Regions from separate parts of the Paenibacillus sp. FW101-FHT12H11 genome, predicted to be linked through region 1. Evidence: predicted binding sites of a transcription regulator. Region 1 holds the regulator's gene; each other region holds the start of a gene.
The links. Region 1 encodes Rex, which represses fermentation and respiration genes when NADH is low (regulators of the CRP and FNR family bind a similar motif). Its sites were predicted from a motif close to TTGTGAAATATTTCACAA; they were not measured.

Region 1 (7,938 bases):
AGAGGCTGGGGTGCCTGTTGTCGGCCATCTTGGCTTAACCCCGCAGTCCGTTCATCAACTCGGCGGTTTCCGCGTACAAGGCCGCAGCTCCGAGCAAGCAGAGAAGCTGCTTAGCGATGCGAAGGCCATTGAGGAAGCGGGAGCTTTCGCGATTGTGCTGGAGCTGGTTACCGATGAGCTGGCCGAATGGATCTCCAAACAGTTATCGATCCCGACAATCGGCATTGGGTCAGGGGTTCACTGCGACGGGCAAGTTCTGGTCTACCATGATCTGTTGCAGTATGGTTCTGACAGTGCGCCCAGAAAGTTTGTAAAAGCTTATGCGAATATCGGGGAAACTATCCGTGAGGGCATTCGTGAATATGTAAAAGAAGTGAAAGAGCGGACGTTCCCTACACAGGAAAATACGTTCCACATGGATAATGATGTAGTTCAATATTTATACGGCGATAAGGAGTAGTGAGCGGCCATGAAAGCGATCCAGACGATGGAAGTGATTCATTCGATTGCCGATTTACGTTCCCGTATTCGGGAATACCGACGTAAGAATGATGGATCCGTAGGTTTTGTGCCTACAATGGGTTATTTACACGAAGGCCACGCCAGCTTGCTGCGCAAAGCGCGGTCACAGAGCGGGCTTGTCGTGTTAAGCATTTTTGTCAATCCGCTGCAATTTGGTCCTGGGGAGGATTTTGAGCGATATCCGCGTAATACGGAGCGGGACCTCGAGGTGGCTGAGGCAGCCGGCGCTGATCTTGTTTTCATGCCCTCTGTGAGTGAAATGTATCCGACCCCGACACGTACGACGGTTGCCGTGTCAGGGCTTACCTCGAGGCTCTGCGGGGCTTCGAGGCCGGGACACTTCGACGGCGTTGCGACAGTGGTTAGCAAGCTGTTTCACATCGTACAGCCGGATCAAGCCTTTTTTGGGCTAAAGGATGCCCAGCAAGTTGCCGTCATTGAACAAATGGTGCAGGATCTGAATTTGCCGGTCGAAATCGTTCCTTGCCCAACCCTGCGCGAACAAGATGGTCTCGCCATGAGTTCACGCAATGTGTACCTTTCAGACGAAGAGCGGAAGCAAGCGTTAGTCTTGTCCCAAGCTTTGGATAAAGCAAAGGAATTCGTACAGTCTCACCCTAACTTCCATGCCGCCGAGCTTGAAAGCCTGGTTAAGAGCCATATCGCGACAGCGCCGTTAGCTATTATTGATTATGCGGAAGTACTTGCATTTCCGACGTTAGCCCCTTTTGAGAACAGCACTCATATTGATTCAATCATTCTTGCCCTTGCCGTTAAATTCGGCAAAACACGTCTAATCGATAATGTCATTATACAATTGAGGAAGTGAAGTTTATGTTTCGCACAATGATGAAAGCTAAGATCCACCGCGCTACCGTAACAGAAGCAAATTTGAACTATATTGGAAGCATCACGATTGATGAGGATTTGCTTGATCTCGTTGACATGCTGCCCAATGAGAAAGTGCAAATCGTGAATAACAATAACGGTGCCCGCCTTGAAACATATATCATTGCAGGCCCACGCGGGACTGGAGTCGTCTGTTTGAACGGTGCCGCGGCACGTTTAGTGCAAGAAGGAGATACGGTCATTATTATGACGTATGCCATGATGACGGACGAAGAAGCCAAGAAGCATCAACCAACGGTTGCGATCATGGGAGCAAATAATAAAGTTGCCCAATTGTTAAAAGAAGAGGAGCATTCCACCATCCTTTAAGATGGTCCTTTCCATGCATGAAATCGGCTCTGTTTACAAAGAATGAGGGTAAGCTTTCGAAGCAAAGGTGGGATGCCAAATGTTTAAGCATTTATTTTCCACAATGAACGAGGTTTTGGAAGAAATCCAAAAAGAATATCCGAATAGTGATGTGGAGAAAAGAGCGGAGCTTGACGAACAATTGCAAGTGTTGAAAACAATGAGTGATGAGTTCATTGAGGCGTGGCTGCTTTTTGAGGAGAAACTGGGAAAGTTCTATGGGGCCGTCCCGATCAGTACCCAAACCCTTCATAAAGAACTGATGGATCTGGATCTGTCCGGGAAACAAACGGATGAATTTGTCCGGGGGCAAGGGTACTACAAGCTTTATATGTATGATCAAGCGATCAAGGAGTTTGAGGTCTTGATTCGCAGGCAGCCTGATTTTTTGTTGGCGAGGGTCTATTTGGCGATGGGGCATCTGCGTAAAGGGGAGTTTGGAGAGGCGTACAGGCACTTCAAATTCCTCCTGCCTCTAACGGATAATTCCAAGATGAAAGCTATTTCCTATAACGCCATGGGAGTCATACAGGTGCAGAATCAGAATATAGAAAAAGCTTTCGAGTATTTTCAAAAAGCGTACCATACCGACCCCTCATGTATGGAGCCTCTCATCAATCTGGACGAGTCCTGAAACCAATATGGCGATCAGGTATTCCCTTTTCCTAATAAGATTTGGTATGCTAGGAGAAGTGCAGGACGAAGGGATTGAAGATACACGTCATGAAATTTGCTGTTTTGGATTTTGAAACGACAGGAAGTCAGCCTACGGATGAGATCATCCAAGTTGGACTGGTCATTATAGATCAATTTCAAATTATCGACAGGTATACTTCTCTGGTTCATCCAGGGATGGGTATACCTTCTTCCATTACGACACTTACTGGCATTACGGATGAGATGGTTGCAGACGCACCCACGCTTGATCAAGTGATGTCGGATATGTTCCCACTTTTGTTTGATTGCGTGCTTGTGGCCCACCATGCGGCGTTTGACGTTTCTTTTTTGCAAAGGGGACTGACCAAAACCGGGTACCCGCCATTCTCAGGCCGAGTACTGGATACGATGGATATGCTTCGCATTTTATTCCCATCGATTTCCAGTCTTCAGTTGAGCATGGTAGCCGGTTTGTTTGGCATTGACCATGAGCGGCCTCATCAGGCTGATAGCGACGCAGAGGTTACTGCTGAAATCTGGATCAGATGTCTGGAAAGGCTGATTGGACTGCCTCTCCTTACGGTTCAGCGGTTGCAGCATATTTTTGAGAATAGCTCCAGCGATTTGGGTTGGTTTTTGGACGAAATATGTTTATATAAAGAATCGATTACGAGCATTGATACGGATACGAATCGTTATTTCCGTCAATTCACGCTGAATGTCACCGATTGGGGCGAAGAGGATGACATCCGCGGCCCTTCGGATGAAGATGGGTTAGGGGCTTCTTTCAAACAATTTCATCAAGGCTTGAAGCTGGCGCTTCAGCAGAAGTTTGAGATTTTCGAAGAGCGGGAATCGCAAGAGCAAATGATCTACGAAGTAGAGAAATCGCTGGAGAACGATCAACATTTGATGATTGAGGCAGGAACGGGCACAGGGAAATCACTTGGCTATTTGATTCCAGCCCTTTATTATGGCATCAAATATGAGAAGAAAGTGGTTGTCTCCACGCACACCATTAACCTGCAAGAGCAGCTCAGAGAGCGGGATATTCCGCTGCTGAAAGAGATATTTCCGGTTCCTTTTAGGGCGGCTGTGCTTAAAGGAAGAAGTCACTATTTGTGCTTGCGCAAATTTGAGACGAAACTGACAACGCGTGATTACGAGAATGGCAAAGAGGATCCAATTACAGCGGCACAAATGGTCGTTTGGCTGAGTGAAACGGAACACGGGGATGAAGAGGAAATCCATTTTGGGAATAAAGGCGCTCAATTCTGGTATTCGGTAGCCAGCGATACAGACTCGTGTCTAAACCGGATGTGCCCATGGTACAAAAAGTGCTTCTATCATCGCGCACGTAATGACGCCAATACGGCTGATGTGATCATCACGAACCATTCCCTTCTGTTTACCGATATGAAGGCGGAGAACCGCCTCCTGCCGGCTTACAAGCACCTTGTGATTGATGAGGCACATCATTTCGAAGAAGTGGCGAGTAAACATCTCGGTATCGAGCTGCACTCCTCAGCGATGTATCATTCCTTGACCTGGCTATACAAAGATAATCGGAGCGGCCAGCTGCCGATGCTGCGGTTTAGATTGCAGAAATCGGATGAGCAGCAAGAACGGGCAGCGGCATGGAGTCATACGATTGACGGCCTTTTCCCAAAAATCGTGCAGATTAAAGAGGATTGGGATCGGCTGAGCGAATCACTCTATGAGCTGCTGTCGTCCAAAAGCGATCCGTCGCAAACGGAGAATTCCACGTATGTCCTGCGTATGAAGCCGGAGACATTGCCTGCTAATTGGCACGAGATGCTGGCCATGGAGGACAATATTTATCTGAATGCCAATGATTTGCTTCGCACGCTGGATAAATTGTTAAGCGATGTGAAGGAGCATCAGGACGTGTTCGGGGTCCAAGGCTTAGTAACGGATCTTAACGGCACCGTGAAAGAGCTCTATGAGCATCGAGATGCCCTTCATTTCTTTATGAAAATGGCGGATGATGGTTATGTCTACTGGATGGAAGCAGGGACGTACGCCAGGGCGAAGTCGCTTCAGCTGATCTCAGTACCGACGGACGTCAGCGGCTTGCTTCAACAGCATTTCTTTGAGACAAAAGAAAGCATCATCATGACCTCGGCGACTTTGTCCGTGAACAAATCCTTTCAATACTCCGCTGATCAATTGGGCCTAGTGATTCCGCAGGATGAAGAGAACGGTAAGCTCAAAACGGTTCAATTGCCTTCTCCTTTTAACTATCGTGAGCAAGCTTTGGTTGTTATTCCAAGAGATTTTCCTACGATTAAGGGGGCAGGGGATCCCGTTTTCATTGCATCCCTCATTGAATCCTTAAGTGAAGTCGCTATCGTGACCAAAGGTCGAATGCTGATCTTGTTCACATCCAATCGGATGCTCAAACAGATTTATGCCGGGATGAAAGACTACTTGAAAGCCTATGGGATTACTGTGCTTGGCCAAGGGGTAGACAGCGGCAATCGCAGTAAATTAACCCGTATGTTCCAGGATAACAAGATGTGCGTGCTGCTTGGCACCAGCTCATTCTGGGAAGGTGTAGACATTCCTGGAGATGCGCTAAGCTGTTTGGCCATTATTCGGCTGCCGTTCCAACCTCCGAATCATCCGCTCGTTGAGGCTAAATGCGAAAATATTAAGAAACGGAACGAGAACCCGTTTATGAAATTTTCTGTGCCGCAGGCGGTCATTCGATTTAAACAAGGCTTCGGCCGGTTAGTTAGACGCGCATCAGACAAAGGGATTGTGATCATCTACGATACGCGTGTCATCGAAACCTTCTATGGCAAGCACTTCCTCTACTCCCTGCCAGGACCCAAAATCGAGCATATGACAACGGAACAAATGTTACCAAGGATTGAGCAGTGGATGGGGGAGGCGTAGAAATGAAATCACAAAAAATATCGGAAGCTGTTGTTCGCAGACTGCCCATCTATCTACGGTTCCTGAACGAGCTTGCCATGAAAAATGTCGCAACGGTATCTTCGCAGGATTTGGGTCAAAAACTTGATCTGAATCCGGCCCAGATTCGTAAAGATTTGGCCTATTTCGGTGAGTTCGGTAAAAAAGGCATCGGATACGATATTGCTTATTTGATCGAAAAAATAAGACAGATCCTCAAACTGGACCGGCATATCCAGGTGGCTCTAGTTGGAGCGGGGAATCTTGGCCGCGCATTATGCAATTATAATACTTATCTGCGGAATGATATGAAAATTGTCGCTGTTTTTGATGCGATGCCCTCCAAAGCCGGAGAGACGATTAATAATTTGACGGTTCAACCGATGGGGGAAATGAAGGCTGTTTTATCGGAGTTAGGCGTGCGAATCGGGATTATAACTGTGCCAGCGAGTGAAGCTCAAAATGTGGCCAATCAGTTTGTTGCTTGCGGCATTGAAGCTATTCTGAATTTTGCGCCGGTCATTATTAAGGTTCCTCCGGAAGTTCGCGTGCATTATGCGGATTTTACAACGGAGCTGCAAAGTTTGGCGTACTATTTAGACTAAGAAATAAAAAGAAACCGTCAGGACTTCCTGACGGTTTTTCTGTATTTAGAAGATCAATCTGAAAATAAGGAAGTATATGGAGTATGCTAGCGCAATGCTGATCGGTATGGTAATGACCCAAGTAATCAACATGCGGCTGACGGTTCCCCACTGAACTTCATGGAAACGCATGACACTGCCTGTCCCGATAATCGCGGAGGAAATAACATGTGTTGTTGATAACGGTTTTCCGATATGGGTGGAGAATTGAATGACGAGTGACGATGTGAGATCGGATGCAAATCCGTTAATCGGTTCGATTTTGACAATTTTTCCGGATACGGTCTTGATGATTTTCCATCCTCCGATCGAAGTTCCCAGACCCATTGCTAGTGCCGCTGAAATTTTAACCCATAGCGGAACGTCCAGCGTCGTTTGAACATCGGCTGCGACTAGACCGAAGACGATAATACCCATCGCTTTTTGTGCATCGTTACCGCCATGCGAGTAGGAGAGCAACCCGGCAGAAATAATCTGCAAAGTCCTGAAAACACGATTAAGCTTGGATCTGGACGTATTACCGGACCATATGACGATGTACTTGATCAAAAGCATGATGACGTAACCAAGGGCGAACGCAATGATCGGTGAAAGAATCAAGATGATAATGATTTGCGTAAAACCACTCCAATTTACCGCGTGCACACCGGCACCGGCGATCACCGCACCGGCAAGAGCTCCGAGCAGGGTGTGGGAAGAAGAGGAGGGAATCGCAAGATACCATGTCAGAAGGTTCCATATGATCGCCGCGAGCAGGGCTGCGATGACGATTTCAACGCCATTGGCAATTTGGGCTGGGTTTGCGATACTGCCTCCAACCGTTTTGGCCACTTTGGAGGACACCATCGCACCAACAAAGTTAAGTGTCGCTGCCATGGCAATAGCTACCCGAGGACTGAGCGCGCGCGTAGATATGGATGTGGCAATCGCATTGGCTGTATCGTGAAATCCATTGATGAAATCAAAAAGTAAAGCTAGTACAACAATTACGATCAAATAAGTTAACATGATTTCCTCCTAAGAGCCTTCCATTCGGAAAACTATCTTCGTACACATAGACCGGTTAAGTCTTATGAATAACGAAGTACTACGCTATCTAGGATATTGGCTACGTCTTCGCAAGCGTCCGTTGTTTCTTCCAAGCGCTCATAAATTTCTTTTAGCTTAAAGTCTTCGTATACATCTTTGCGCGTGATGAAAATTTGACGGATTCCTTCACGCATCAAGCGATCGCCGTCATTCTCAAGCGAGTTAATGGCAACTGTATGTTCAGGAATTTGCATATATTTTTTCTTCGCAAGCAATTTGAATGCATCAAGCATATGTTGGCAGGAATCCACGATGACAGCCGAGAAGTCTTTCATATATGTATCCGTATGCGAGACGTTCAAATAGTCAAAACGAGCGATTGTAGCTTCAATACCATCCGTGACATCATCCACTTTGGAGGCAAGAACCATGATGTCCTCACGATCGATCGGTGTAATGAACACTTTATTGAGTCCTTTGAAAATTTCGTGAGTGATGGAGTCTCCGGCATGTTCAAGATCGTGAATGGATTGAACGTAGTCTATGGGGGATTTGTCACCCATCATGGCTGTGCGGAACAGCTGTGCAGTTTGCAGTGCGTTTTCTGCAGCGCGGATGAGCAATTGCAAGAAATCGACTTCGTTCTTTTTTGTGAATAACGTGGTCATAAATGCCTCCTAGTATTTACTATATGTACAAGATTTTGATCGAATTTATAAGATAAACAGACCAACTTGTTGAAAAAACTCACAAAATTAAAAATATCATAACAATTGGACGGAAAGCAACGAAAATTCCGTGACATTTTACAATTTCTTAACATTGTACACTTCCTTGATTTTACAAGCCTTAAGATGTAAAGTTTATAAAGCAGTGTTTAACTTAGAAT
Region 2 (7,938 bases), 530 kb from region 1:
AAGGAACTGTCCGACATCATCTGCTCCGATAGTGTATTGATTCGCGGTCGCAGAGGAGATGGCTGATTTATCCGTACCGTCTACATTCTTGCCACGATACCATTGATAGGAAAGTGAAGCCATTGCATCGCCTTCAACATCTTGGTATTGCGCATTTGCTTGCAAAGTTTCGTTGATTTTAAGCTGCCCTTGTATGGCAGCTTGAGGAACGGTCGGCGCATCATTAACCTCTTTTAAGTTCACGATGTATGTACTTGCAACTGCGCCGCTTTTACCGACGTAATTGCTAAGCAAAGCCGTCGCATCTTCTTTGGTGAGCTTGCCGTCGCGATTGATATCCAGTCGGTTAATTTCTTCGGGATCTGTGATCGGAGGCGTAGTATTGACTAGTTTGGTAATATATAACGCATCAGCAGAGGTTACATTGCCATCTCCGTTAGTATCCCCAATACGAGTCAATGAAACCTGTATCGTGTCAATGACAGAGTTACGGCCGCTTTTTTCAGCTTTCAGCGTAATGAGTGCAGTGCCTCCGCTAATGGCAGTAATAGTCAAGGATTGGCCGCTGATGGCAGCGGATGCAACGGCTGTACTTTGAGATGTGGCTGTGAGTGTCATCCCATTTTCATTTGCCCAATTTGTATGCGCACTAATATCCAGTGAGAGGGTATCTCCGGTAACGGTTGGATTTATGAGAATGGATTTGCTGTCGGTTGGAATCCAATTGATATCTTTATTGCCGACAGATGCTGCAATTGTAGCTGTATTGGCAGCGTAAGCAGGAAGTGCTGCAATGATAGGGCTAAGTGCTAAGACAGAAGTCAAAGTTAAAGAGATATGCTTTCGATGTGGAAGGGGAAGTACACGTTCCCATAAGTTTTTCTTCATGGCAGTTCCTCCTGTTGTTCGTAGAAATCTAGTCATTTATGAGATGGGCTTTAATCAACAAACGTCGAACCATGGCAGCCGTCTGAGCGCGAGTGATATTCGCGTTCGGTGAGAGCTTGTTGTCCGCGCCTTCGGCAATTCCTTGACTCACAGACGCAGCAATGGCTTGACGAGCCCAAGGCTGAATCTCGGCTTGATCGGTGAAAGCGGCGAGAAGTGCATTGATGGCTTGAGCGTCCTTAATTACGTCCAATTGAACGAGAGCGAGCGCCTGTTCGAGCATTTTCATTGCTTCTGCTCGCGTAATGAGTCCATTTGGTTGAAAGGTACCATCTTCATAGCCGCTGACTAGTTTATAGGAAACCGCAGTCGTCACCTGAGGCTCGAACCAATCGGAAGAGGTCACGTCGCTGAAAGAGACAGCTTGAGCCTCTTTAGGCGAGGAGAGACCGAGCGCGCGAAGCAGAATGGATGTGAATTCAGCCCGTGTAATGGCACGATCGGGGCTGAAGGCGTCCTTTGACGTACCTTGGACAATCAATCTTGAGGCCAGATCGCTTACATCGGTACGACTCCAGTGTGAAGTAACGTCTGTAAAGGTTTTTGGATTCCAGATTATGGAATATGTACTGTTTGTTAAGCTTTTGATATCGGCATAGTATTTATTGTCTTCCTTGTGAATTCTTGTCGGAACATGTGTCACAGTACCGTCGTTATGCAATACAATACCCGTTGTCATTTTCTTAGGGTCTACGCCATCCGGAAGCGCTAAGGAACGTTCCACATAATTATTAAATTGGTGGACTTGAACCTGCTTATCACCAAAGGTCGCTTCAACTTCGAAATTGACAGGCGATGTTACATTGTTGAATTGCTCTGTTTGGGCGAGAAGCTTGAGCTTATCGGATTGCTCGGCAGAGCCGTCTGCGATTATGACTCGAATTTTAATATCCTCCAGCGAAACATTGGAACCGATTTCATGTGAAATGTTATCGATTCGAATCTGAGCCGCAGGCAAGGTGTAGGTGGCGCGATCTGTCTGAATTTGAACAGAAGTGTCCTTTCCTTCCATGGCTTTGACAAGCTTACCGTTTAATTCGCCGATGACTACTTGCGATGTGTTGTCGCGGATCGGCAGCATCAACGTTTTAACCGTATTATTTTCAAGTTGTTGAATGACTTTGTCGTTGTCGACCGTAATCGATGTCGTTACACGGCCGTTAATTGTGGTTGTAGTGGCTGTAGCTGATTTTTCTTGCAGTTTACCGTCTATATAGACCTTCACGTCAATCGGTGGAGCTGTGCCAGAGCCGGAACTCGAAGGGGGATCACTTACACTAAATGTATTTTCGATTATCTGAGCTTCGGGCTTAAGTTGTTGGGGCTCCTTGTCAATAAAATGGCCGTCAGTGAATGAAAAGTTCTCTGTGCTCTTGGTATCGATGGCGAATGTCTTAGTGCCGGTTGAAGCTTTTGTAGTTCCGGAGATTTCAAAAAGTACTTGCTTACCCTTGATAGGATGCGGGTCTGTACTGCCAGTAGTCTGATCGATCCAAATGGCGCGAATCCAACCATTCTCATTATCGAAAGAAGCTTGGAAGCAGCCTTCTGTGTTCTCTGAACACGTTGTCAAATCGGAGCTCCCATATTTCGGGGTTACTGCTTGAATTTGAAACGCTGTTGGATCAAAATCGATTTGCATGTTGTAGGAAGCAATTTCTCCATTATTAGGCGTCGCTGTTACGGGGATTGTAAAGGCGCTGTTGGTTTCCGCACTTGCATTCCCAATAGTTAATTGCACCGTTGCTGCTTCAACTGGAGTGGCTAAAGCCCAAGCTGGAAATGCCGACACGCTCCCTACTGCCAGAAGAACAGCCATAGTTCCTTTCAAACGAATTTGTTGTAAATGTTTTTGCATCATCATACCTCCGTCTATCTATGTTGTTAAAAAGGGAAATCCTTTGCGTTAATTTACACACTTGTGCAATTAATTCCTTCAAATATCGACATAGAATCACTGGGAAATTGATGACAAGTAGTTCTTTTGAACTAATTATTCTTCTGGTGGATAGGTTTATAAGACTATATAATCAGCGAAAAACGGAGCATATGAAAGCATTTACGAGGAAAGTGAGTGAAGTCAGAGCGAGTCAGATAACAAAAAAAGCGATCGGCAAACAGCAGCATAATTGGGTTCGCATGAAGATTTTTAAAGCGGTATTCCATCCACTATGTTTGCTGTACACGTGTTCCTTTGTTGCACATAAAAATAAACGGCATAGGGCTTACCCCATGCCGTTTCAGATTCCACTTCTATTTCTATTCCTAACTCTAAACATAACTTAATAACATTGCCCAGCAGGGCAAGCCTTTTTGTGTCAAGCAAAGATCCTGTTAAATTTACTCAGAAGCTCACCGAACTTTTGCTGATCTTCCGCAGGCCAATCTCGCAGCAGTTCCGCAACGCGTTCATAGCGAGCCTGCTTGTTGGAGGCCAGTTCCGCGGCGCCGCTTTCCGTGATTTGCAGCGAGTAGGCGCGTCCATCTTGAGGATCGGGAATTCGGTAGACGTAGCCTTTTTGCTCCAGTGAAGCGGTCTGTCGGCTGATTGTCGAGATATCCAGCTGGAACTCCTCCGCCAAAGCTTTCACGCCCGACGAGCCGTTCGAAGAGATCTGATGGAGCAATAGATAAGCGGAACGGTCTAACGTGCCAATTTTTTTATTGGTCGTCGCAGCAAGGAATCGACGCATGAGGATGGCGAGTTCGAGCTCAATCGTTTCAGCGGGATGATCGATCTTTTCGGACATGGAGTACCTCGTTTATAATTTAGTAGATATGACTATGAATTCATCGTAACATACAAGGTTCATTTTGAATATGTTTCAGAATAGGGTACGAATTACAATTGAAGTTCCGTGTATATAGTTGTATAATACAAATATATAGTTGCATTATACATCTAGATACATCAGAAGGCAAATGATAGGGGGGGATCGTCATGAAAGCAAAAGAGATCATGGTTCGCCAAGTTTACAAAGTCAAAGAAAACGACCCTGTTAGCGATGTGATTGAGAAGTTTATCAAATACAGAATAAGCGGGCTTCCTGTTGTCAACGAACGGAATGAAGTGGTTGCGTATATTAGTGATGGAGATATTATGCGCTACATCGGCAAGCATGATGATCATGTATTCGGATCTTATATGTACACAGCTGTGATCAAAGGGGATGACGAAGAGTTTGATGAAAGAGTTCGCAGCTTGCTTCCAATGTGTGTCATGAGAATTGCTCAAAAGAAAGTGATTGCCGTAGATGCGGAAGAAGATATCGAGCAAATCGCAGCTATTTTGGGTAAAAAACGAATTAAAAAACTGCCGGTGGTCCATCGCGGCGTATTAGTAGGCATCATTAGCAGGGGAGACGTTATCCGGCATTCATTTCAAACCTTATTGTAAGCGTATACGTAATTGGAAAAAAGAAAAAAAGGATGTCCTGGCAGCCTCGAGAGGTTGGGGGCATCCTTTTTTTACGATATTAATAAGCTAGAGCGGACAGACCATTGATATGGGACAAGTAACGGATATTACTTGCTTCTTTCATCAAGGAAGCCGGTAAGCCTTTCAGCTGTGTGTTGTTTCCGCCGATTGTTCCGATCCCGTCTTTGCGGCCTAAGCTGCCAAGTGTTCCGGAGAATACTGGAACGAATTTGTCCATTGCTCCACCTTTGACTTGAACGGAAAGGTTGTAACCAACCGTTTCGCCCATTTGCCATGCAAGTTGTGCAGTTGGAGGGTATGGTCTTTCGCCACCTTCAGGGAATACAACCGCGCAGTCGCCTGCAAGGAAGATGTCCGAGTGGGAAGTGGATTGAAGCGTCGAAGTGACAGTCGCACGACCGCGGTCTTCTGCGATTCCGCAGCTGCCGACAACCGGGTTACCTTTCACACCACCGGTCCAAATAATCGTGTTCGACTCAATGGTTTGTCCACTTTTCAGTGATACCGTGTTTTTGGTAGCTTCAGTAATTGCAACGCCAGTCAAGAATGTGACGCCACGTTTCTCAAGGCTTGTCACCGCGCGCTCGATCAGCACTTTAGGGAATACTGGCAGAATAGCAGGACCTGCTTCTACGCAATAGATGGAGACATCGCTGAAATCGATGCCTTTGCTGCGGCAAACTTCAGGCAGTTTATCAGCGAATTCGCCAACAAGCTCAACGCCTGTCAGACCGCCGCCGCCAACAACGATTGTTGCGTCAGCTTTGTTGCCGGATGCTTTGTAAGCATCCAGACGCGCTTCGACGTGCTCACGAATACGGTTAGCATCGGAAGCTGATTTGAGAACCATGCTGTTCTCTTCTAGTCCAGGAATGCCGAAGTAGTTCGTTTCGCTTCCAAGAGCAACGACCAGCGCATCGTAAGTATGTACTGCGCCACTAGTTGTAATGACTTTTTTATCATCTGGTTTGATTTCTTTAATCGTATCAACCACGACGTTTACTTGTTTGTTGCCGAGTAGTCTTTGCAAAGGAAGGGCAACGGCTTGCTCTTTAATCGTTCCGCCAGCAAGACGGTGTAATTCCGTAATAATTTGATGCGTAGGAAAACGGTTGATGATTGTTATGTTTGCTTCTGAAGCTGTCAGATGTTTACGCGCTGTTAATGCGGTCAAAAGGCCGCCATAACCGCCGCCAAGAATAAGTATTTGTTTAGCCATCGTTATCATCCCTAGTCCGTATTAGTTTTTACGTTCAGCAAGTACGTTCAAGAATGCTTGTGCAAAGCGAAGTGTTTTTTGCACTTCCGGGTCTTTCAGCATTTTTAGTATTCCAAATAGACCGATCGTTGCTCCTGCATCAGCTTGTGAGCGTTCGCCAGCTTCAATAGCCGCGGATGCAATGTCTTTTGCCTTTTCTTGTACCGGTTTAACAAACTCGCCAATACCATGGGCAAAATCGTTGATTAATACTTTGTCTGTAGCTACACTTTGCGCAAAATCATAAGCTTTGGTTAACACAGTCACCATTTCTGCCAATTTAGGCAGATTATCGACCAGAACAGTCAGAGATTGTTGCACCTCAGGCTTAAGCAATTGGTCGAGTACGTCTAACGATTTTGGTTCCGCAGCAGCCGTTGCTGCTACTTCTTGAACAGCAGATGTCTGTGACATATGAAAATCCTCCTTTGCGATGAAAAAAAATCGGGTACTGTCACAATGTGTACGGGTGAAACAATCGTTTCCCACATGGTTGTAACATTTTTCACATAAGAAAATGTCAAGCAACATCGCACAATTGGATATAAACCGTATTTAGGTATTGTACACCTAATGGACACAAAATTATAATTGAAAATATTTCAAATTTGTGAACATTGGATGAAAATGACGCACAAAACGACTGGACGTATTTGATGAGAATGATTATCATTGAGATTGGAATGAGAAGGACGGAAGGGAAGTTCAATTCACGATGATTAATGATAATTTATGGAATCAAATGGGAGATATCAGCTTCAATCTGCATCAACTTCTGCGTAAACGATATCCAGTGGGTAAACATGTTAGACGCAGGTTCACTACGCACTATCACCTCTTGCAGATTGAGGAGGGCCGCGGTACTTTATGGATAAATGGCACGGAATCTGAGGCTGTTCCCGGCTCGTTATTCTTGCTGCATCCCATGAGTCTGGTGGAAGCCGTTGTTGGCGAGAAGCAGCCCCTTCAATTTATGATGCAATCATTTACATACAAATGGAAAAACGCTGCGGGTACCGAGATTTTTGCGGATGAAGGTTTAATTGCCTTTAACGACTCAGCTATGGTATCGCGTGGATTTGAACAGCTCCACGAGCTAAGTAGAGGGTCAAATCCATTGCTGCCTTGGAAGAGGCAAATCGTTTTTCAAGAGCTGTTATACACGATCGTTGCGGATCAACAAAGGGACAAGCAGCAGGGCGGTACCCGATTTGCCATTGAGAAGGCGAAAGACTTCATGGATGCCTACTATCACGAGGACATTTCACTTAGCCTATTGGCCCAGCGCCATGGTATCAGTCCGAGCAATTTTGCTGGTATTTTTAAAAAGCATATCGGTGTACGTCCGATCGAATATTTGACACGACTGCGCATGGAACACGCCAAAACATGGTTGAGATCACAACAAAGCCTCAAAATGGCAGCTTCTAAAGTAGGATTTCATGATGAGCTCTATTTTAGCCGGACATTTAAAAAAGTTATAGGCGTTTCACCGACCATCTATATGAAGAATCATGTGAATGCAAGAATTATGACGGTGTTTCCGCTGTTAAATGATTATTTGCTAGCGCTCGAGCTTAAGCCCTTCGCAACGCTCTCGTATGCAGGCAACGATCAAATCCGCGGGCTGCTGCCGCATATCGCAGATGAGCTAGTGGAGACGAAGATCGTCGGCCGATGGGATCGACCCGATCGGGAATCTGTGCTTCGTGCCGATCCAGAGCTGATTCTTGGCGTCAATTGGGCAAGCTTGACCACAGACAGCTACCGCAATGTCGCTCCGACGATTACGCTCTTTAATAAGGATAATTGGCGTGATACCTTGCTTGAATTGGCAAACCTTTTCGGGAAAAAAGAGCAATATGCGGGATGGTTGAAACAATATGACCTTAAAGCTGCGGAAGCCAGGTCACGTTTAAGAGCCTCATTTGGCCAGGAACAAACAGTTATGGTGTTAGTTGATGCAGGCAAGGAATGGCGCGTGTATGGGGGGAAACGGCAGCTTGGAGATATTTTGTACAAAGATTTGAAGCTGAATCCGCCTACAGGCATCAAGCCACTCAGTCACTACACGGTAATCTCAGAGGCTGACTTGGAACGAATGAATCCCGATCATATTTTCCTTACCACTTGTAACTCGAATTCCGATGCTCAATTAACGGAGCAGTTAAGGAGCGGCTCAACATGGAAAGCCCTGGATGCTGTCAAAAATGGCCGATTGCTTGAGCTGCCAAGCTGATTCAATAGTCATGCTCCGATCCAGCATAGTTTAGCAATCGATATGGCGGTTAAT
Region 3 (7,938 bases), on a different contig from region 1:
ATCCGCCATCGGAAGGCCGGATTCCATCAGAACGCTCCGTTCCGCTTCCGTCAGAACCCCTTTTTCCGGCATTTGGGCAGGGATTACGCCATCGTTCACACCTAATATGTAAGCATAACGAATACCGCTTGAGCGGGTCCGATCCATGCTGCCAATCAATAATTGATCCATCGAAGGCGGCACTAACCCTAGCTTCATGCTTTCCATGCCCGTCTCTACGAGGCTGTTAAAAATCTCAAGAGACAACTCATCGTCCCCCATCGTCTCCACGAGCTGATCCAGCATCTCCATGACACTGTTCCACATTTGGCCATGCTCACGTGCTTTCTCCGGCTTGCCTTCCTGAATCGCTTGCTGACTCCAAGCTTCCAATTTTTCGGGAGCCTGAACGGCAATGAGAAGTTCATATAGAGCCTCAACTTGAGATTTCACTGACCCGGCTTGCTGCAATCGTTTGGCAAAAGCAAGAAGCGGCCTAACCACCCACTCTTTGCTTCTATTCAAAGCGGCTAATTCAGCCGTTTGCTCTTGTACACCTTCATCGGCCTCTTCCAGGTTGGCCCGGAACTTGTAACTCCATGGCTTACCATCCGTCCACCTGTAGCCTTGAATACCGAAAGCGAGCACATAGTTTTCCAGCTTATCCAACTCGGTTCGCTGATCAGCCGCCTCGCTCGGCAGAAGCAAATCCGTTTTGACGCAGCGGAATACGGCATCATAATGCCAATTGTGCTGGACAACCTCCAGTGCCGAACGAATAAATTCAACCAGCGGGTGATGCAGAACGGTCCTCTTTTGATCAAAAAAGTGCGGGATTTCGTAGTCGGTCAGCACCGCTTTCAATAAATCCTGATAACCTTCCATATTTCGAACCATGACGGCGATTTCACGCCAACGCACGCCATGTTCACGAACCAACTGGAGCATATCCCTCACAGCGCCCTCTACTTCAGCACGGCGGTGGACAGCCTCAGCAATCACGAGCTGATCGCTAGTTTTCTCATGCGCTGCCGGTTTATAACGCTGAGCTCCACCGCCAATCCGACGGTCGAAGTTGCGCTCCAGATATCCGAGTAACGGACTATCGTCATAACGTGGCGAGCGATCCGGCGCGAGGAGATGAACCTCGGCTGACGGCAGTCCGAGCTGCCAAATAAGCTCCTGCAGCCGAACCATCGTCGTTGCCGTAGGATGAAATAAATCCAACTCATCCGGCGCATCCCCTGCTTGCAGCTCCCGATCGAGGCACAGCGTAATCGTCACCTGCTTGCAGGTCGAAAATAACGCGCCAAGCACGGCAAACTCCTGCGGCGTAAAACCGTGAAAGCCATCGATCCAAACCGAAGCAGACCGCAAATAAGCGGAATTCGGAATTTGCTCCGCCAGCAGGGTTAAATAATCTTCACCGTCCAAATACTGCCGGGACAACTCAGATTCAAATTGGCGGTAAATCAGCTGAATGTCATGCATTTTATCTCGCAACAAACCGCTCTCCCCAAGTACGGGAGCCCGTTTCTGCTCATGCTCTTCGAGCTGCTTAGCCGTTACACAATACCTTTTCATCTCCGTAAAAAGCTGGTTTAAACGATCTACAAATCCCATTTGCTCAGCCGAGTGGCCGAATAAGCGGAGCTTTTCTTTCTGTTTATGTAAAATGCTTGTAAGCAGCAATTTCTTCCCCATATCATCAATCGGCAGCCTCGCTGTACCGCCTTCTTCTTGCATGACACGCCATGCCAATCGGTGAAAACTTAGCACCTGGGCGCGAATCATTCCCCGAATGCCAGGATCGGACACAATGGCATGCTCAGCCTGAAAGGTTGCCTGCTCCGGCACTAATAGCACGAGCGGGTCACCCTCCGGCTCTACCGCCAACTGCTGTTTCATTTCTATCAAACAACGTTCACTTTTTCCGCTGCCGGCTCTGCCGATCACGAAACGAATAGACATACAGGGCCTCCTTCAAGCTGATTTCAAAAGATATCAATCTTATCTATTCTATCATACTTTTGGTAGAAAAGAGGCGTGGCAGATGATGGGCTTAAGCTGGCATAACAAAAAAGCCTATCCTCCTTGGCTTGAAAATTCTTGACAAGGGAGAAAGGCTTTTATTTATAAGTCTTCAGTTGGTTAGGCATGATTCCGCAGTGACGGCGGCAATTCGCCGATATAAACGGATTGCGGCCGGAAAATACGATTACAACTCGTTTGCTCCAATAAATGAGCCGTCCACCCTACCATTCTGCTCAGCGTGAAGCTAGGTGTGAAGAGAGACGTCGGAAGCGCAATAGCCCGCATCACGGCTGCAGCATAAAATTCTACGTTCACGTACAATTTCCGGCCAGGCTTATATTCATTTAGCAGCTCGACAGCTACCTTTTCTACGTGGATGGCCAAATCGAACCACGGATCCTCAGCAGCTAACTCGGTCATGAGCTGGCGAAGCGCTTCCGCTCTGGGATCGTTCGTTTTATAAATGCGGTGACCAAAGCCCATGAGTTTTCGACCGGCCATCAGCTCATCACGCAGCCACGCCTCCGCCTTCTCTTTGTCTCCAATCGCATCCAGCATATGAAGAACTTCCGATGGCGCTCCTCCGTGCAAGGGTCCTTTCATTGCGCCTATTGAAGCGCAGAGCGCAGAAGCAAGATCGGATTGTGTCGATAACACAACACGTCCGGCAAAGGTGGAAGCATTCATCCCATGCTCCATAGCTAAAATCAAATAAGCTGTTAATACCTTCACATGAACCTGCTGCGGCACGGAACCTGTCAGCATGTACAAATAGTTGGCCACATGATCTAACTGCAGGTCAGGCTCGATGGGCAATAACCCTTGCGACCTCCGATAATGATAAGCAATGATTGTTGGCAGCATGAGAGTATTCGCAAGAATCTGCTCAAAATGCAGCGGCCATTCAGCCTCACGATGGCTGATTGTACCTAGCACTGAGGTAGCTGTGCGAAGTACGCTCATCATTTCACTTTCCTTAGGCAGCAAATCCAGTACCGCCTTCAGTTCAGCAGGGATGCTGCGGTGTTCCGCCCATCGCTTTTTGGACGCATTGAGTGCGTCCGTGGAAGGAAGCTTACCATGCCACAATAAATAGGCGACTTCCTCAAAACTGTTTTGCAGTGCGAGCTCCTTCGCTTCGTATCCGCGATACACCAGAACGCCATTCTGACCATCAACCAAGGACAATTCTGTTTCTGCGGCTATAATGCCGTCCAAACCGGTTACGGATGCCATCTCATCATTTTCCTTTCGCATTGAAGTGTGAAATCGCTTTTCTTCATCATATTCGGAAATGACATGTTCATCCAATTCGCGTTTTCTTTCGTTATGATAAATGAAATGTTTCACTTGAAACCAAGTGATTATATTCGTTTATGTTGAAAGCAGTGCTTACCTTTTATTCACTGGATGAAATCCAACGAACATAGTGATTTAATAGCTCAATTATTGATCTCGCTGGATAAAATCCAATGAGGTCGGTTAATCGCGGTGTTGTAGCGCCAGATATTTCCATTACGTTGGATTTTGTCCAAGCAAATGAGCAATTTTGAGCTACTTTTGGCGTTTTCATTGGATTTCATCCATTGAGATCCCTAATTCCTAGGGAGAATCCTATAATGGGGGGTCACTATAGGGAACTAGCATCCGCTATTTTCAGAAAAAGGTGCCTGATAACTAAATAGGCGGAACTACAGGCCACTATTCCACGAATATCGACCGAAATGACTGTCACAGGGGTCTGATAGGACCCTGTAGTTCCACTACTCGAGGAAGTCTGTACGTTATCCCCGAAATAGAGGACGCCAGCTCCCTTAGTTCCCTTTCGCCCGGAATTGTAGTTCCCTAACCTTTGCAGAGGCTCTTGCACAATAAATCAAGCTACTTTACCTACCTTCCACGACCCAACCGTTCTACTCAACATTCTCTGCAACTTCCACCTCACCAGAAACAGAAAGACTAGCGGATAATTCCGCTAGGGCAGATCATAAGAGTCCATTATTTCTGGGCAATTTGCCGCCCCCCAGTGAATTGGCCAAATAACAAACGGTAGTTCCCCTAATTAGCGGAAAATGAGCATTTGCAATGAAATAAGGGAGCCTTGTTCCCTGAAAGCCCCTCCAGCAAAAAAAGCGAGGCCGCATTGGCCCCGCTCCACTCAACTTATTTGCTTCGCACCTCAAAAATCGCGAATTTCAAGTAATGCCCCTCATCCACGCCGAGAATGCGCGGATGGTCCATGCCCGCTCCGCGGAATTCAACTAATCGCAGGATTTTGCCTGCATCCGTTGCCGCCGCATGAATCGTCTCCAGGAAAAGCTCCGGATGCATGTGGTACGAGCAGCTCGCCGTCACAAGGTACCCGCCTTCATTCACAAGCTTCATGCCGTGCAGGTTAATATCCTTGTAGCCGCGGCATGCGCCTTCAACTGCGCTTTTCGTTTTGGCAAAAGCAGGCGGATCGAGGATGACTACATCCCAAGTCCTGCCGCCTTCAGCAACCGGTTTGGATGTATCAATCTTTTTCCCTTGTGCGCCGCTGCCGGCGTTGGCACGCACTTTCCGTTCATCCAAACCTCTGACTTGGGTCCGCAAGTATTCAAAAGCATCTGCAACTACGAACTCGACGCGGTCTTGGAAACCGTTCAACCCGACATTCGTTCTCGCGCTCTCAATGGCATGCTCGGAAATGTCCAGGCAGGTCACTTTTTTCGCGCCGAATTTACATGCATTGAGAGTAAAGCTGCCGGTATGGGAGAAGCACTCCAGTACGGAGGCGCCGTCCCAGTAAGGGAATGTCACGACTTTGCCGTTCGCATTGACAGGCAATGTTTGCATGGCACCCTCATGTTCGACTTCACGTAGCTCGATACCGCTTCGATGGCCCCAACCTGTCATCAACGGAGCAATAGCTGCGCGATTTTCTCTTTGGTCGAAGAAATAACCGGTTTTTTGGCCTTCTTCGATGTCTACCCGAATGCGCAGACCATTTTCAAGAATATCCACATGTTTAGGACACTCACCATATAACAGGCCTTTGGTTTGTTCCAATCCTTCCAACTCACGTATCGAAACGTCGCTGCGCTCATAGATGCCTGCAGGCTTAACAACCTGAACGAGTGCAGCAACAATTTGCTCACGGCAGCGATCCATCCCGAGCGTAAGAATCTGCACAACAAGCGTATCTTCGAACTTATCTACAATAAGCCCCGGTAAAAAGTCCGCTTCGCCATAGACCAACCGGTAAGATTTCGCCTCTTTTACGAAGCGGCTGCGATGCTGCAAGCAACGTGTGAATCGTTCTACAAAAAAGTCTGTCGTCATGGCTTCAAGCGGCTTGTAAGATACAATTCGGACCGTAATTTGAGAAGCTTCATTGTAATAACCCGTCGCTAAATACTGGCCCAGATGTGTTTGCACCGGAACAAGCTGTCCCGGCACAACTTCTCCGTCTACACGCTCAATTTCACTTTTGTACACCCATGGGTGACCTTGCTCTAAACGAGGTTTACGTTTCTTATGTAAAAATACTGCTGCCATATATCCTTTAGCCGTCCTTTGTGTGATGCCGTTCCGTTTCTTGGGTGCTTGTCATGCTTGTCTGTACGGTCACATATATTGAGTGATAATGAAAAGTTCATTTGCGAGGGAGAATGCTATGATGATAAATACCATTATCCTACCTGTGATTGCAGGGTTAGTTTTATTTCTCTTCGGCATGAAGCTCATGGAAACAGCGCTTCAACGGTGGGCTGGGCCCCGCCTCCAGCTGTGGCTGGAGCGGTTTACCCGAACGCCGGTGCGCGGCCTCGTCACCGGCACCGTGCTCACGGCGGCGCTGCAAAGCAGCACCGCCATTACGGTCATCGCCATCGGCCTTGTCGGCGCCGGCGTCCTGACCTTCCCGAGAACGCTCGGCGTCATTCTCGGCACCAACATCGGCACTTGCCTCACCACCGAGCTGATTGGACTCAGCCTCGGGGGGATCGGTGTGCCGATCCTGCTTGTGAGCGCCGCCATCTGGATGGCGAGCTGGCTGGCCGGCCCCTTGCCGCCATCAGCGGCACAAGGGCAAGAACCAGCCGCCGCTGCCGGCGGGCGCGAATGGCTGCGAAGCGTCCGCTACGGAGCGCTGGCGGTGGCGGGCTTCTCTCTCGTGCTGCTCGGCATCGAGATCATGCAAACCATCGGTCCTGCGCTGCAGTCCCGCGGGCTCTTCGCCTGGTTTGTCACCGAAGCCAAGCAAAGCTTGCTGTGGGGCATTATCGCCGGCGCGGCCGTTACGGCTCTGGTGCACAGCAGCGCAGCGGTAATCGCGATGGCCATGGGCCTCGCCGCGATCCAAGGCATCCCCGTCGAGCTGGGCATTGCCATAACAATCGGCGCCAATGTCGGCACCTGTGTGACGGCACTGATCGCCGGGATGAGTTCCTCACGCGCCGGGCGATACGTCGCCTGGTCGCACATCCTGCTCAACGTCGGTGGAGCGATCCTCTTTTACCCCTTCATCCACCAGCTTGTCAGCCTTTCGGCGCTTCTCGCGGATGACGCATCGTCGCAAATCGCTCGTTCGCAGACGATTTTCAATGTCGTCTGTTCGCTGATCGCCTTACCTTTTTGCTATCTTAATATGTGGAAGCGCCTTGAGTTCCGTTCACAATAGCTACACCTGAGCTAGTGCCTAAACGAGTTGCTCCGGCTTCGATCATCGCAACCGCTGCTTGTAGATCTCTTACGCCACCTGATGCTTTAACGCCAATCGTATCCGATACGTTTGCGCGCATAAGACGTACATCTTCTACTGTCGCACCGCCAGGACCAAATCCTGTGGAGGTTTTGACAAAATGAGCGCCGGCTTCTTCTGAAAGTTTGCAAGCCATTACTTTTTGCTCATCGTTCAAAAAGCCGGTTTCCATTATCACTTTAACAATCGCTTTGCCTTTGACTGCGTCCACGACTTGCTGAATATCCGAACGAACGGCATCATATTGACCTTCGAGCAGCAGACCAATCGGAAGTACGGTATCGATTTCAGCGGCACCGTTTTCAACTGCCTTCGCAGCTTCAAATGCTTTCACTTCGCTCAAGCTTGCTCCAAGCGGGAAACCTACAACCGCGGCAACTTTCACGCCGCTACCTTCCAGCGCCTTGCTAGCTACGCTAACAAACTGAGAGTTCACGCACACGCTGAAAAATTGATGCTCAGCGGCCTCTTCACACAGTTTGTGAATAGATGCCGTACTCGCATCGGGCTTCAAAAGGGTATGATCGATATATTTGGCAATTTCTTTCGCATTTAAAGTCATTAGATGCACCTCATCATCATTTTTTGCCCAGCTCTCCAGCTAATAGAGAAAACCTCTATCGCGGCCAACTCAGGAAGCGACCGCGCTTAGAGGTAAATGTTAACGCCTAGACATTTGACTTACAAATTTACTACAGCTGCTGTTTCCAACACTCGTACCAATTGGCCCTTGCTTTCATTCACGCCTGCTTCCGTCACTTTCACACGGCAAACTTGGCCGATCATGTCTTCCGAACCTTGGAAAACAAGCTGTACATAGTTATCCGAGTAGCCCATGTACAAACCGCTGTCAGGTGCGCCTTTGTAAGCTCGTTCCGGAATTACTTCCAGTACTTGACCTACAAATTGCTGCGCATAAGCAAGCTGCATTTTCTCAGAAAGATCGATCAGCTCGTGAACTCGCGTATTTTTGACTTCCTCATCCACTTGATCTTCCATCCGTGCTGCCGGTGTGCCTGTCCGTTTGGAATAAGGGAAGACGTGCATCTCTGAGAATTTCATGCGTTCCATGAATTCGACGCCGTTACGGAACATTTCTTCGGTTTCACCCGGGAATCCCACGATCACGTCCGTCGTAATGGCAACGTCCGGCATAATCTCATGAAGGCGCTCAATTTTGC
Region 4 (7,938 bases), on a different contig from region 1:
AAAGGAGCCAATGCGACGAAATCGCTTGACGTCATATCTCGAAGTCGTGTTAAAACCTCCATGATGTTCACTTGACCGGTTGCCATTATACCACTTCCAATCTTTATGAATCCGTACGAAATCGCTTCTACTACCATTGTAGACGGTTCCATCCTACTTGTCTGTCAGGGAAAACCCTGACTTCGGTATCAGGAAAAGAGTTCATAAATCAGTGAATCTCCTGATAAACAAAAGTGTTAAAAAAGACTATCATGAAGATAGCCAAAAACCGTGGAGGAGCTGATCCACTATGATGAAATTTTTCTCTGAGACTAATTTAGATAGATTGAAAAACGCTATGCAGATGAAGCTGGCCAAAAAAGGCGAGTACCTGTTCTGGGAAAGTGAACCAGCAGACCGATTGTTCTACGTCTTCCAAGGCGGAGTCCGCATCACCAAAACATCAGAAACAGGCAAAAACCTCATCTTGCATTTGCATCAAACAGGTGACTTATTCGGGCAAATAGACCCCTTTCAGAATTCCGTGCAAAACTTCAGTGCCGAAGTTACCGCTGACTGCAAAGTTGGGGTCATCATGCGCAAAGACTTGGAGAACCTGCTGCAGCAGCACGGTGATCTGGCTATTGAATTCATGAAATGGATGGGGCTCATGCACCGGATGACCGAAACCAAATTTCGCGATTTAATGATGTATGGGAAGCCCGGGGCGCTTTGTTCTTTGTTAATAAGACTTAGTAACTCCTATGGAGTTCCTTCAGGCGAACATACCTTGATCAATTATAAGCTTAGCAACACAGAAATGGCGGATATGATTGGTTCTACACGCGAAGGTGTCAACCGGATGTTAAGCGAAATGAGGAAAGAAGATGCGATTACCTATCGCAATGGTCAAATTGTTATTAAAAATGTAGACTATCTGCGAAATATTTGTCATTGTGAAAACTGTCCGTTAGAAATATGCAGAATGTAATAGCCCCAATCTCCTCGCCACATATCTCCTATGAAAAGAAGGATTCCAGATCCATTAGCACCCTATCCGTTAAAGGCAGAACAAACTGTTCTTCCATGGTGAGATGATCATTTAATATCAAACACGCCTGCAGGAGGTATGAGGCCGTTTCGGTTAACTGTTTTTTATTGAAAATAGGCGTTATATCGACAACGGCCTCCTTGAACGAATGAAGAAATGAAACTCCCAATTGATGATCTTTTTCCAGAACCCAAAAGGATGGCATAATCGTAGGCGCTTGCTGACTATGAAAGTAGTTGATCAGGAAAGGGTACAACTCCTGTTCTTCCCACGCGGCATGCCGCTCCAAGTCCTCCTCGAAATGCGCTGCCTTCAGTCTTAAATCTTGAAGAATGTGCATGCCTTCCGCCGTATCATCGATCCAGCTCACTTCTTTGGCACTCGCTTCGAGATTCCGTAATTGTCTGCGCAATTGTTCATGTTCATCGGCCAAACGGTCCGTTGCATAAGCAAGTTTGGCCGGATTCGAAGAAGCGAGTCCGATAGGGCGACTTCCCACATTAACCTCCATGCCTGATCCCTCCCAAGTTATTTATACGAAAGCACCTGATCTTCTCTCCATCTATGAGTGGAAGAACAGGCGCTTTGCTGAATTTTGTTCATTTGATTCTACCCTCATGTTATCTAAGCTTAAATGTTAAATGAAACCTGTTAACGATCTTATCGAACCATTTGTGCAAATACGGTAAGATTAAGTGATCTACCCCAAATTTCCCTGCATTGGCACCAGCTGCAATGACAATGAAACCAAGCAGCACTAACCAAGGATTCGTGCTAACTGTTCCTGCGAACATATACATGAAGTTCATGATTAGTCCGAAGAAAATCGCTGTTGTTGTCAGAGCTCCCAACAGAAGCCCCAATCCGACCAATAATTCTCCCCAAGGAATGACTACATTGAAGATGCCAACATGCGGCAGCGCGAAGTTTTTCAAGAAAGCTACAAAGTTGCCATAGACTAAATCCGTTGTACCTGTCTCAAGAACCGGCTTCGCAATCGCACCTTTCAAGTAGCCTGTAGCGTCAAATGCCTTTTCGCCGGTTATTTTGTGCCATCCGGCTACCATCCATGCCCACCCTACATACAACCGAACGAGTGTCAATAACATTGCTGCGTACTTATTCTCTCTGAGCCACTTCATCATCCGAACCATCTCCTTTTTCTTTTATGCTTTTATTGTAGCTTTTAGAAAAAGAGATGTATGTGATAAAAATCACATGTTCATCGATTTCAAAAGAAAAAGGCATGATCCCAATTGATCACGCCTCCCTCGCCATCCTATCTAATTTTCAACGGATTATTTGACCCCTGTGTACACGAAAGCCCGAATAATATGTTTTTGGGCAAAAAAGAAGGCAATGAGAATCGGCGTTACCAGAATCATATTCCCCGCCATAAGCACGTTCCAATTCGCGACCCCTTCTTCTTCCCGGATCTTGGCAATCCCTAGGGGCAGCGTCCGCGCAACATCGTCTGTCGTCATAACAAGCGGCCAGAAATAATCGTTCCAATGCGCGATAAAGCTGAACAAAGCAAAGGTCGCCAGCACCGGCTTCGCCATAGGCACCATTAATTTCATAATAATTTGCCACTCTTTGGCGCTGTCGAGCCGCGCTGCTTCAATCAATTCTTCCTGCACTTGTTTAAACGATTGCCGCAGGAGGAAAATGCCGAAGGCGCTGGACGCGAAGGGAAGAATAAGAGCAAGATGCGTATTCAGCAGCTTCCAAGCGCTCAACTGTAAATAAACAGGCAAGAAAATTAATTGCGACGGGATCATTAAAGTCACCATCACCATGCCGAATAAAATTCCCGACGCTTTAAACTTATAGCGAGCAAAGGCATAAGCCGCTGGAATAATCGTAAGCATCTGCAAAACGAGAATACTGATCGAGATGATGATACTGTTCGAAATATAGTGCAAGAATGGACCTGATCCCCAAGCTTTGGCGTAATTGCTCCAAATGAACTGTTTTGGGATCCAATTTGGCGGAAAAATCATCGTTTCAGGCAGCGTTTTAAGAGAAGTAGAGAGCATCCATATGAATGGCATTGCAAAAATAAGGACTAACGCAATCATGCCAATCACGCTTATTGCACGGGTTATATATTGAAGTATTTTTGATGCAATTTCTTCTTTGCTGTTTACATATAACAACGTGCGATCCGCTTCCATGATCTGTTCAGCTTTCAATGGAGTCACTTCCTTTTATTGATAATGTACACGTTTGGACATCAGTTTAAAGTAGATGATGGTTAGCACGCCGACAATGAACAACAGGATGACTCCCGCCGCAGAGGCGTAACCAATTTTAAAGAACCGGAAACCGTATTCGTATATGTAATAAACAAGGGTATTCGTTGTGTTAACCGGCCCACCTTGCGTCATGATCGCGATCGTCTCGAAAACCTGAAAAGATCCAATCATATTGATGATCACGAGGAAAAAGATGGTAGGCGAAAGCATCGGAAGGATCAATTTGTAAAAAGTCGTCCAAGGTTTGGATCGATCCAGTGCTGCCGCTTCGTAGATGTCCTTCGGTATGCTTTGCAATCCGGCGATAAATACCAGGGTATTGTAGCCAAGCCCCTTCCAGACGGCGACGATAACTAACGAAATCAGAGATGTCTTTTGCGAGGAGAGCCAGGCGAGCTTGGCAAAGCCAAACAAACCGATAAACCAGTTTAATAAACCATACTGCGGGTCCATCACCCAAGCCCAGATCATGGAGATGGATACCCAAGAAACGATATGCGGACTGAAGATCGCTCCTTGCACAAAACTTTGGAACACACCCGTTTTATTCAGCCAAAGCGCCAAAATTAAGGAAAGTCCAATGATGAACGTAACCGTCAAAACGGTATAGATGGATGTGTTGTTTATTACTTGTATAAATTCTTTTTCCGTTAAGAGATCCGTAAAGTTCTGCATCCCGACAAAGTTCTTGTTAGGGCTAATAAAATTCCAATCATACACACTCAGGTACATCATATAAAGGATCGGATAGATAAAAAACAACGAAAACACAGTAATGGCTGGAGCCACCATGGCGTACGGACGCAGTTTTCCCCATATGGTCATATTAAACACCGCCGCCAGCTACAAGGATTTTCTCACGTTGGACATGTCTGGATATGTCGCGAATTCTTTGGCCCTCTAAGTCAAAATAGTAAAGCTGATCATAAGGAATCAATACGTTAATATGATCATTCGTTTCCAAAGCGGTAAGAAAGGTTTTGACGAAAAACGTCCCCATGTGTGAATCGATCTGATAAATATTTTCCGCTCCCAGGCTTTCTCTGGTAATAATTTCACCTTCCACAACAAACCCGTCTGTGCGATCCTTCGGAGACATCACTGCATGTTCAGCCCGGAAACCGATATACCCGATCTCCGAAGCTGCCTCTACCTTTAACCCTTGAACATGGCCATAATCAAAAATATTAATAGCCGGAGTACCGATAAACTGTGCTGTGAAAACATTCACCGGATCGTTATAAAGCTTCAAAGGAGAATCCGACTGCTGAATAACTCCTTTATTCATAACGACGATCTCATCGCCCATCGACATCGCTTCCACTTGATCATGGGTAACATAAACAAATGTGCTGCCCAGCCTTTTATGAAGCTGAATCAACTCCGTTCTCATCTGGTTGCGCAGCTTGGCGTCCAGATTGGAGAGCGGCTCATCCAAAATAAATACCTTTGGTTTCTTGACCATCGCCCGGGCTAACGCCACCCTCTGACGCTGGCCCCCAGATAAGTTTTGCGGCTTTTTGTCCAGATGAGGCGTTAACGCCACAATTTCACAGATATCGCGGATCAAGGTTTCCCGCTCCATTTTGGGTACTTTTCTGTTCTTGAGCCCGAACTCGATATTTTCACGTACGGTCATGGTTGGATATAACGCATAGTTTTGGAAAACCATGGCGACATCCCTAAGCCCAGGCTGCGTATCATTTACACATTTGTCGCCAATCCATATTTGTCCTTCGGTCTGTTTTTCAAGTCCTGCAATCATGCGCAAGGTGGTTGATTTGCCGCAGCCGGATGGGCCGACAAGCACGGTAAATGACCCATCTTTGATCGTCAGATTCAGACCGCTGATAATCGTATCGTCTTTATATTTTTTGCCAATATTGACTAGTTGGATCTTGGCCATACGTTCATCTCCTTACCAGGATTACTTGCTCAACAATTTATTCGCTTTTTCCGCAGCCTCGTTCATGGCATCTTGCGGTTTGACATCTTTTTCAAGGATGGCTTTCGTCATAGCATCAATGATCGTTTTTGAAACTTCAGCGTAGGCATTTGCGTTCGGACGCATGACGGCATACTGTAATTGATCGGAAGCTACTTTGTATTGCGGGAACTCTTTATAGTAGTTTTGCAGCTCATCGCTTTGCAAAGCAGATAGACGGTTAGGCAGGTATCCAACATATTTATGCTGATAGATCGTGTTTTCTTTGGATGTCATGAACTTCACAAACTCCCAAGTCGCTTCTTTTTCAGCATCATTCTGCTTGGACGTGATGGCCAATTGGCATCCGCCTGTTGGAACTCCATACGATTTATTAGCAGGCATAAAGTCGGTTGCCATTACGAAGTTATTTCCTTTCGCAACCTCTAAGCTTGCTGAAACGCCTGCCGTAGATCCGATTTTAAAAGCGGAAATTTGGTTGGTCCAATCTTTCTCAGCGTCAGCACCTGCTGTCTTTCCTACCGTAAACTTGATCAAACCGTCATCGGACATCTTCTTCCAAAACTCTACAGGTGCAACGCCTTCAGGGGAGTTAAATGCAGCTTTTTTCCCGTCCTCGCTTAGTACCTTACCACCGCTTTGAGCAACAAGCGCCTCGTATTCCCAAACGCCAACGGCCATCGTCATCGGTGTCTTCCCTTTTGCTTTCAGAACGCGGGAATATTCCTCTAATTCCTTCCAGTTTTTCGGACCGGCAGGGTCCAAACCGGCATCTTTTAGCATCGTGACATTTTTGTAAAAGATCGGGGTGCTTCTCATAAATGGAATCCCATACAGCTTGCCATCGATATACGCATTCCCCATAAGACCAGGGTTAAAATCCTTAATATTGACTTGTGCCTCATCCCTCGCTGCAAGAGGAGTCAAATCTACAAGCATCCCTGAGCGGGCGAAAATCCCGGTAGAGGCAATCTCGAGGTCAAAAACGGCAGGTGCGTTCCCAGCAGCGAATGCCGCTTGCACTTTCGCATGAAGATCATCGTAGTTGCCTTGGTTTGCTTGCTGAACTTCAATTTTGCTCTGTGACTCATTAAACTTTTTCACCAAGTTCTGTTTGGCTTCTTCAATTTTTCCACCGTTAGCTGTCCAATATTTAATAACGATTTTGCCTTGTGGAGAGGAAGCTGTATTTGCTGAACCCGAAGCCGCCTTGTCTCCCGCACCACCTGTTCCGCATGCTGAAAGCATGATGATTGAACTTACCGCAAGAATCGATACTAATTTTTTCTTAAACATTTGTAGTTCCTCCCAATTTTTTAGTATGAAGCCAAAAAGAAAGAAGCCTAAATCAACCGCCGACTTCAAGTCGGCCGCTAATCAGGCTTCTCCACTACTCCAACCTATTACTATTTACTTGTCTGGCTTCATCATAATCGCCCAGTATTAAATGAGTGTTAAGTAGTTATTAATATTATGAAAATTATTCCATCAACCAATATTCCGAATGATGTTTTCTTCCGTCGTATAGATCTCTCGCCATAAATCCGTTTTCGAAGCAGATACCGCCGTTGCACCGTGTTTAAATCCATCCATAACCTGGCTTCGTTCGTACACCAAACCGCCTGTAATAATGGGAAGGGTCGTGAACTTCTTGATCTCTCCGATCATCTGCGGAATCCGTGCCGGCATGACCTCAATGATGTCCGGCTCCACTTGAGCAAGACTTTTGAATATGTTCTCCACGCCTTCCGTATCGACCAGGAAGAAGCGTTGAATGGCGAGCAAACCCATTTTTTTCGCTGTTTTTACAACATTCGTTTTCGTCGTAATAATGCCGGTTGGTTTAATCACTTTGGCCAAGTAGTCCATGCCATAAGAGTCGGTACTTAAGCCGCCTATTTTCTCCAAATGCAGAAAGACTGGCAGCTGGTGCTTATTGAACAAATCTACATAACCTTTAATGACGCCGATATGACCGGTTAAGAGAAATACGCCGCTTAATTGGTGTTTAAGAGATAAGGCAATTTCGATTTGTTTTGGCTCCTTGATGGAAGCCACCATTCGGTGTGTGCTTAATCTTTCAAAAAACATTCCGCCTTCATCCTGCTTAAGCTTTTTCATCCATCAAGACCTCCTCTGATCAGAAACTATCGTTGTTCCGCTTCTATTCGCAAAGAGACGATGCACGCCCGTTCTGAATCTGTCCCACGTGCGCTGGCATTATGTCTAAAATGTTTCATATTGTTGTATAACATCTCAACATTCCCTGTCAGAGCTGCATCCGTAAAATCAATAGCCGAGATACGAATTTCATCCTGCTCAACGTCCACAATTCGCAGACCATGCTGATCAAGACAAGCAGATAGTTGAACAAACGTCCAATTATTTTGCTTAACAATAGAATCAATGTGCGTATGCCCGTTAAAATAGATCCCTACGCCTTCTTTCTTGCTTAAGATCTTCCACATATCGATGTTTGGGTGAATGGAACCTTTATCTTTATCGGAATTGGTTGTCGTGTTATGTACCGGATGATGAGCAAAAACTAAGACTGGTTTCGTCCCCGATGCCGTTATGACCTCTTCAAACCATGCCAATTGTTCTTCATCGACCCAGCCACCCCAATCCTCAAAATCCATTTCTTTAGCTGTATCCAGGAATACAAGGATGGCTTTCTCGTTTTCTACAGCGTGATAGCGAGGCTG

Region 2: the regulator Rex is predicted to act here: its motif matches at 6,139-6,156, upstream of AC3WTJ_RS06060 (helical membrane plugin domain-containing protein).
Region 3: the regulator Rex is predicted to act here: its motif matches at 3,348-3,365, upstream of AC3WTJ_RS29460 (citrate synthase).
Region 4: the regulator Rex is predicted to act here: its motif matches at 2,233-2,250, upstream of AC3WTJ_RS05020 (DoxX family membrane protein).

What each region holds. Positions count from the first base shown of each region.
Region 1 is NZ_JBYTCO010000002.1:630,221-638,158, reverse strand. Features, by position in the region: gene panB (3-methyl-2-oxobutanoate hydroxymethyltransferase) at 1-460, shown strand, start outside; gene panC (pantoate--beta-alanine ligase) at 488-1,351, shown strand; gene panD (aspartate 1-decarboxylase) at 1,357-1,740, shown strand; gene AC3WTJ_RS08475 (tetratricopeptide repeat protein) at 1,820-2,413, shown strand; gene dinG (ATP-dependent DNA helicase DinG) at 2,503-5,358, shown strand; gene AC3WTJ_RS08465 (redox-sensing transcriptional repressor Rex) at 5,361-5,981, shown strand; gene AC3WTJ_RS08460 (inorganic phosphate transporter) at 6,027-7,028, opposite strand; gene AC3WTJ_RS08455 (DUF47 domain-containing protein) at 7,091-7,717, opposite strand.
Region 2 is NZ_JBYTCO010000002.1:105,101-113,038, reverse strand. Features, by position in the region: gene AC3WTJ_RS06085 (Ig-like domain-containing protein) at 1-888, opposite strand, end outside; gene AC3WTJ_RS06080 (S-layer homology domain-containing protein) at 917-2,806, opposite strand; gene AC3WTJ_RS06075 (MarR family winged helix-turn-helix transcriptional regulator) at 3,267-3,698, opposite strand; gene AC3WTJ_RS06070 (CBS domain-containing protein) at 3,890-4,345, shown strand; gene AC3WTJ_RS06065 (NAD(P)/FAD-dependent oxidoreductase) at 4,425-5,606, opposite strand; gene AC3WTJ_RS06060 (helical membrane plugin domain-containing protein) at 5,628-6,059, opposite strand; gene AC3WTJ_RS06055 (helix-turn-helix domain-containing protein) at 6,361-7,884, shown strand.
Region 3 is NZ_JBYTCO010000010.1:284,602-292,539, forward strand. Features, by position in the region: gene addB (helicase-exonuclease AddAB subunit AddB) at 1-1,950, opposite strand, end outside; gene AC3WTJ_RS29460 (citrate synthase) at 2,131-3,249, opposite strand; gene AC3WTJ_RS29465 (class I SAM-dependent rRNA methyltransferase) at 4,177-5,553, opposite strand; gene AC3WTJ_RS29470 (Na/Pi cotransporter family protein) at 5,672-6,676, shown strand; gene deoC (deoxyribose-phosphate aldolase) at 6,639-7,319, opposite strand; gene mtaB (tRNA (N(6)-L-threonylcarbamoyladenosine(37)-C(2))-methylthiotransferase MtaB) at 7,439-7,938, opposite strand, start outside.
Region 4 is NZ_JBYTCO010000001.1:1,194,922-1,202,859, reverse strand. Features, by position in the region: gene AC3WTJ_RS05035 (GAF domain-containing protein) at 1-86, opposite strand, end outside; gene AC3WTJ_RS05030 (Crp/Fnr family transcriptional regulator) at 290-970, shown strand; gene AC3WTJ_RS05025 (hemerythrin domain-containing protein) at 999-1,541, opposite strand; gene AC3WTJ_RS05020 (DoxX family membrane protein) at 1,651-2,175, opposite strand; gene AC3WTJ_RS05015 (carbohydrate ABC transporter permease) at 2,329-3,111, opposite strand; gene AC3WTJ_RS05010 (carbohydrate ABC transporter permease) at 3,241-4,113, opposite strand; gene AC3WTJ_RS05005 (ABC transporter ATP-binding protein) at 4,115-5,194, opposite strand; gene AC3WTJ_RS05000 (ABC transporter substrate-binding protein) at 5,216-6,529, opposite strand; gene AC3WTJ_RS04995 (glycerol-3-phosphate responsive antiterminator) at 6,722-7,354, opposite strand; gene AC3WTJ_RS04990 (metallophosphoesterase family protein) at 7,381-7,938, opposite strand, start outside.